DNA from 2 places in the Bacillus sp. LQ16 genome. Region 2 is predicted to be linked to the other one. Evidence: riboswitches for the same ligand, from Rfam matches in the RefSeq annotation. Region 2 holds a riboswitch; the other holds the start of a gene.
What was found. A riboswitch is a leader RNA that binds a small molecule or an ion and turns the genes downstream of it on or off. The one in region 2 is predicted to bind cyclic di-AMP.

Region 1 (3,423 bases), 1.1 Mb from region 2:
AACATGCCCAAATTTATTTGAAAATAACCACTCTTTTATACTCAATTGAGAGTGAAAATTCAGCTTATTTAGTAGGGAACATGTATAATGTTATGTATACTAAAAGTTATAAAATTGTATTTTGAAAAGGGGGATGCTGTATGCGGATTTTAGTATTAGGCGCTGGTGGAGTCGGAGGATTTTTTGGTGGCAGATTAGTCGAGAAGGGAGAAGATGTCACGTTTCTTGTTCGTAGTAAACGGAAAAAACAATTAGAGGAAAGAGGACTTGTAATCCGAAGTGTTAACGGGGATTTTTCCTTCCGACCGAAATTAATAACGAAAGAAGAGCGAACTTCTCCATTTGATGTCATTTTATTTTCAACAAAAGCGTATCACTTAAACGAGGCAATTCAAGATTTGAAGCCGTTTGTTGGCGAAAATACTGTAATCATTCCATTGTTAAATGGTATCGCTCATTTATCGCTATTACAAAAAGAATTCGGCGAAGAAAAAGTAATTGGCGGTTTATGCTTTATCGAGACGACGTTAAACGATCAAGGAGAAATTGTACAAACTAGCGCTGCCAACAGACTTGTGTTTGGAGAAATTAAGTCTCAAAATTCAGAGAGAGTAAAGCATATTTCTAAAGCATTTTCAGGTACGAAATCTAGTTTTGTTTTAAGTGAAAATATTACGCAAGATATGTGGCATAAATATTTATTTATTACTGTAATGTCAGGTGTGACAACGTTAATGCGTGCACCAATTGGACCAATCCGTGAAAGTGAAGGCGGCCGTGATTTTATCCGTAATGTGTTTGAGGAATCTGTACAAATCATGAGAGTATTAGGAGCTCCAGTAAAGGCTAATATTGCCCAGGAACATATGAAAACGATTGATAAAATTTCGTATGATATGAAGTCATCAATGCAACGTGATATGGAAAAGGGTTCGTTTATTGAAGGGAAGCACTTGCAAGGATATTTACTGGATGTAGCAGAGAAATTTTCTATAGCGGCACCATTATTAGAATCTATATATCAAAATTTAAAGGTGTACGAAGAGATGACCTTTAACAAATCTGTAATAGAATTAGATGTATGAAAAAATAAAAAAGATAGCAATATATAAGTGTATTGCTATCTTTTTTATTTTTTGTATGACAAATTATTTATTTCTTTTCGTTCTATCTGTCAAATTTATTTCCTGTTCACGTTTACCATATAACTGATTAATTTCATTTGCTACTGCATCTAAATATGAATCGGAAAAAATAGGCTTCTTTTCTTTAGACATATGGGTCTCCTTTGCGGATTTTTAATATTCATTATGTATATTTCTCAGCGGATTATGCGCAATCATTTTAATTTTTTTCTTATTAAAAATTTTTGTTTACTTTTTGAAAATAAAGGAGTATTATAATTCACAGTTTCAATTTTCTAAATCGCTGAAACCGCATGGTACGGGGGACCCGTTTTTACGGATTAGTACATAATCCGATGGGGTGAATCCTTGAAAAAGGTAGGGCTACTCATAGGCCCGAATCCGACAGCTAACCTCGTAAGCGTTATATTGAGAAGGAAGGTGGAGCTTGTGCGACAAAAAAAATAATGTCTACAAGTCTATTTCGCTATGGCTTGTAGACATTTTTTGTTTTCTGAAGAAATCGTTTACTGGCTGTAACAAGCAGAAAAGTTCGTACAAAATTATTGGAGAGTGGACAGCATTGGTTTCATCTATTAAAAGATTTTTAATTGGAAGACCGTTAAAATCAACAGAGCTTGGAGAACAAAAGCTTAATAAAACGAAAGCTTTAGCTATTTTATCTTCTGATGCATTGTCATCAGTTGCTTACGGTCCAGAGCAAATTTTAATTGCTTTAGCAGGTATGGGAGCGATCGCTTATTGGTATTCCATTCCGATCGCTGTTGGGGTATTAGTATTATTGACAGCCCTTATTTTATCTTATCGTCAAATTATTTTTGCTTATCCGCATGGCGGGGGAGCGTATGTTGTATCAAAAGAAAATTTAGGGATGAATCCAGGCTTAATTGCTGGAGGATCTTTATTAGTCGACTATATTTTAACTGTTGCGGTAAGTGTATCTGCAGGTACAGATGCGCTAACATCTGCTTTTCCTAGTTTACATGCACATAATGTAATCATTGCGATTATATTTGTTATATTTATTACGATCTTAAATTTAAGAGGAGTAACGGAATCAGCTTCTGTTTTAGCATATCCTGTTTATTTATTTGTTTTAGCCCTATTTATATTAATTGGTGTAGGCATATATAATATTTTGACTGGTCACGTTTCACCAACTTTACACACGCCGATCGGAACGCCGGTTGCGGGTATTAGTTTGTTTTTACTGTTAAGAGCATTTGCATCAGGTAGTTCTGCTTTAACAGGTGTTGAAGCAATTTCAAATGCAATTCCGAACTTTAAAGATCCTGCGCCAAACAATGCTGCAAAAACATTGCTTGCAATGGGTGCATTACTTGCTGTGTTATTTTCAGGAATTGTATTTTTAGCTTATTATTACGGAGTGACGCCGAGTAAAGAAGTAACAGTTGTTTCTCAAATTGCTGAACAAACATTTGGACGTAATTTCATGTACTATTTCATACAAGGTACAACAGCTTTAATATTAATTCTCGCAGCTAATACAGGCTATTCTGCATTTCCTTTATTAGCGGTTAACCTCGCAAAAGATAAATTCATACCGAGAATGTTTACGATTAGAGGAGACCGTCTAGGTTACTCAAACGGTATTATAATACTTGGAGTTGCTTCGATTATTTTAATTGTAGCTTTCCAAGGACAAACAGAACATTTAATTCCGTTATATGCAGTAGGTGTATTTATTCCATTTACACTTTCTCAAACAGGGATGGTATTAAAGTGGCTTCGTGAAAAACCTGAAGGATGGGCTTTAAAATTAACGGTTAATTTAATTGGTGCAGTTATTAGTTTTATCGTAATGAGCATGTTCTTTTTAACTAAATTTGCACAAGTTTGGTCGATTCTTATTTTCTTACCAGTTATTATCTTCTTATTCCATCGAATTAAGAAGCATTATGATGCAGTGGGTGATCAATTAAGTTTAAAAACTTGCGAGCCTCTTATTCCAATTGAGGGGAATGTAATTGTCGTTCCTGTAGCAGGTATGACGCATGTAGTAGAAAATTCATTGAACTATGCGAAATCTCTTTCTGCAGATCAAGTTATCGCTGTATATGTTGCTTTTGACAGAGAAGAGGAAAAGAAATTTGAAGAGAAATGGAAGGTGTGGCAACCTGAAGTAAGGCTTGTTACATTACATTCTCATTATAGAAGTATTATTCAGCCGTTAACGAAGTTCATTGATACAGTGCAATATAAGGCAAGTGAATCGAATTACCGCGTTACGGTCGTTATACCACAGTTCATTCCGAAA
Region 2 (3,423 bases):
AATCGGCTTGTGCTTTACCGCGACCTTCTGCTAATGCTTCTGCAAAATTCGCAAATAAAACTGTAAATAATAGAATGAGAGAAACTGTTATATTAAACCATCCTGGTATACTACTAGAACTGCTTGGAAGAAAAGATAAAATGAACGTAATGATAAACCCAATTTCCACAACGAACATAATCGGATTCTTTATCATAACTTTCGGATTCAATTTCGCAATGGATTGCTTCATCGCATGTGTTACGATATCACGATCCATCGTTTTCGCTTGTCTAACCTCATCTTCTACAGCATGTATTTGTGACTTATTTAATTGTTTTTCTTTTACTACTACCGGTCTCATCATTTACCCTCCATTACTTCAATGTAAGAAATTCTGCAATTGGTCCGAGTACTAACATCGGGAAAAATGTTAATGCACCGACAATTACAATCGTTCCGATGAAGATGCCACCAAATAAACTATTATCTGTACGGAACGTTCCAACTGTTTCTGGCACTACCGTTTTTTCTTTCAACGAAGCTGCCACAGCTAGCATCGTAATTAAACTGAAGTAGCGTCCTAAAAACATAACTAAACCAGTCGTAATATTCCAAAACGGTGTATTATCTCCTAATCCTTCAAATCCAGATCCGTTATTCGCAGCTGACGATGTATATTCATATACAACTTGTGTTAAACCGTGGAAACCGGAATGAGAAATAGCATCCGTTCCTAAATTTGTTGAAAGAGCTAATGCCGAAAATCCTAAAATGAGCAATGGATGAAATAAAATCGTGACTGCGATTAATTTCATTTCCTTACCTTCAATCTTTTTACCTAAAAACTCTGGTGTCCGTCCAACCATTAACCCAGATATAAACACCGCGATAATTGCATACATAATAATGTTTACAAAGCCTGCTCCAACTCCGCCATACACTGTATTTAACATCATATTTACGAGGGGAACTAGACCACCAATTGGTGTTAACGTATCATGCATCGTATTAACAGCGCCTGTTTCAGCAGCTGTCGTTACTGTTGCGTATAGTGAAGAAAATACTGTTCCAAATCGTACTTCTTTCCCTTCTGTACTTCCTTGTACATGTTCGATACCCATTCCATTTAATGCCGGGTTCCCGTTTAGTTCAGATGTCGTAATCGTTATAAACCCTAGTAAAAATACCATAAATAGTGACACGAAAAGGATGCGGCCTTGTTTTTTATTTCCGACCATTCGTCCGTACGTAAATGGAAGTGCTGTTGGTAATAACATCATAAGCATCATTTGCAAAATATTACTCATTTGTCCTGGATTTTCGAAAGGATGCGTAGAGTTTGCTCCGAAAAATCCACCGCCGTTATTTCCAAGTTCCTTAATGGAAACGAATGATGCAACAGGTCCACGTAAAATACTTTGCTTTGCACCTTCAATCGTTTGTGCTGTAACCGCCCCATCTAACGTTTGTGGTACGCCAAGTGCGACAAAAACTAGTGCCGCAATAAATGCGATAGGAAGAAACACTCTCGTTAACGCTCTCGTAAAATCAACGAAAAAGTTACCAAGTTCTTTTCCAGCAAGTCCTCTTATAAAAGCCATAACGAGCGCTAATGTCGTTGCTGGTGCCGCAAACATTAAAAATGTAATTCCGATTAATTGTGATAAATAAGATAAACCATTTTCACCGCTATAATGCTGTAAGTTTGTATCAGCCATAAAACTAATTGCTGTATTAAAAGCGAGCGTAGGCTCCATCCCTTCAATATGCGCTGGATTTAGTGGCAGCACACCTTGTAATCTGAAAATGAAGTATACGACAACGATCATAAATCCATTTAATAAAACTAATGATAATGCGTACTGTTTCCACGTTTGATTGTATGCTTTTACACCCGTAATTTTAAAAATAAGTTTTTCAAAAGGCCCGAATACTTTATCTAACGTTTTGCTACCTTGAAAAGCTTTTTCTAAATAAATCCCCGTTGGCTTTGCTACTAAAATAAACAAGAGCATTGTAATAATGACTGCAACCCAAATCATAATGAATAATTCCCCCTAATTAAAACTTCTCTGGATTTAATAATGCATACACTAAATACACTGTAATTGCTGCGACAATAACCGATAAGACAATCATCATGATTGCTTTCCTTCTTTCACAACTTTATCTGACCAACTTGCAAGACTTGCCATCGATGCAACTAATAAAATAAAAATCCCGACCATTACAACATCTAACATAACTATCCCTCTCTTCTTTTGTTAAAATTTACCATTTAAATATTAAAAAAGAACACTGAGCTCTACTCAGTGTTCAAAAAATGAACAACAAAAAGTAAACCTCCTCTCTAAACGCTTACGAGGTTAGCTGTCGGATTCGGGCCTAAAGAGTAGCCCTACTTTCAAAACTGAAAGATTCACCCCAAGTGACGATGCACAAAATTGGTTCCCCCGCTCCATTTCTGGAACTCAGCGATTTTAGGTTTTTTTGGAAATTTTATGAATGATTTATGAGAGTAAATATACTCCTCTATATTTCACTTGTAAAGGGGTAAATTACTGAAAATAATAATATTTACATTCATTTAAACGCTTACATTGAAGATTATTACTGTTATTTCATCTATTTTCTTTATTTCTCTTTTCTTTTCTTAAAAATGGCCTTTTAAATATGAAATAAAAAGAGCGAATGACATGAAGTGCATAGCTTGTTGCACTCAGCATTCGCTCTTTTTTATTCAACCTTTATTCTCCTCGTAAAAATGCACGTAAATTTCTCCCACGAATATAAACTTGTGTCAATTCTGCATGTAGCTGCTCATACTCGGTAATATCCATCTCTAAATACAAAGCATCTTTTGATGGTAATATAATATATGGCCCTGGAAAAAGGGGATCAATCTGGACCAATTCTTGAACTCGCTCTACCGATACTGCCCAACGATTTGCTATATCTCCAAGTAATAGTACCTTCATCATTTCTTCCCCCGCCCTATTCAAAAAATAAAAAAGAAATATTATCACAATTTGTAAACACGACAAACTTAGCTCCAATTGTTTCATAGAGCCTCGCTGGATATCGTTTATTCCTTGTAACAACAGTAATAGGTGCTTGAAAAGAAAAACGAATGTGTTCTGTGAAGAAACTAACGATTGGAAGCTCATCCCCTAGTAAAATGACCTTCTTAATACACTCACAAATACTAGTAAAATCCTGCTCCTTACTACAACTATAAGTCCAATCAAACCCACAATTCCTAACTTCAGCCGCTACCTCTTCATTTGCTGTAAAAATAACTAACTCATGTTGAAATGCAACTAGATCTCTTAAACTATTTACCTTACTTTCTTCTCCAACACAAATAAGTGTTAGTTCCATGTACCTCATCCTCCTTAGTATAAAAGAAATCAAACATAGATTGATATTCCCCTATACTAA

Region 1: it holds a riboswitch for cyclic di-AMP, as region 2 does, so the genes downstream of both, AC3EMB_RS09505 (APC family permease) here and AC3EMB_RS04000 (SipW-dependent-type signal peptide-containing protein) in region 2, are expected to answer to the same signal.

What each region holds. Positions count from the first base shown of each region.
Region 1 covers NZ_CM173491.1:1,862,168-1,865,590, forward strand. The annotation lists gene panE (2-dehydropantoate 2-reductase) at 141-1,085, shown strand; gene AC3EMB_RS09500 (hypothetical protein) at 1,149-1,277, opposite strand; cyclic di-AMP (ydaO/yuaA leader) riboswitch at 1,417-1,563, shown strand; gene AC3EMB_RS09505 (APC family permease) at 1,708-3,423, shown strand, end outside.
Region 2 covers NZ_CM173491.1:788,033-791,455, reverse strand. The annotation lists gene kdpB (potassium-transporting ATPase subunit KdpB) at 1-343, opposite strand, end outside; gene kdpA (potassium-transporting ATPase subunit KdpA) at 357-2,024, opposite strand; gene kdpF (K(+)-transporting ATPase subunit F) at 2,044-2,121, opposite strand; gene AC3EMB_RS04000 (SipW-dependent-type signal peptide-containing protein) at 2,121-2,225, opposite strand; cyclic di-AMP (ydaO/yuaA leader) riboswitch at 2,324-2,469, opposite strand; gene AC3EMB_RS03995 (hypothetical protein) at 2,604-2,726, opposite strand; gene AC3EMB_RS03990 (hypothetical protein) at 2,730-2,963, opposite strand; gene AC3EMB_RS03985 (hypothetical protein) at 2,977-3,363, opposite strand.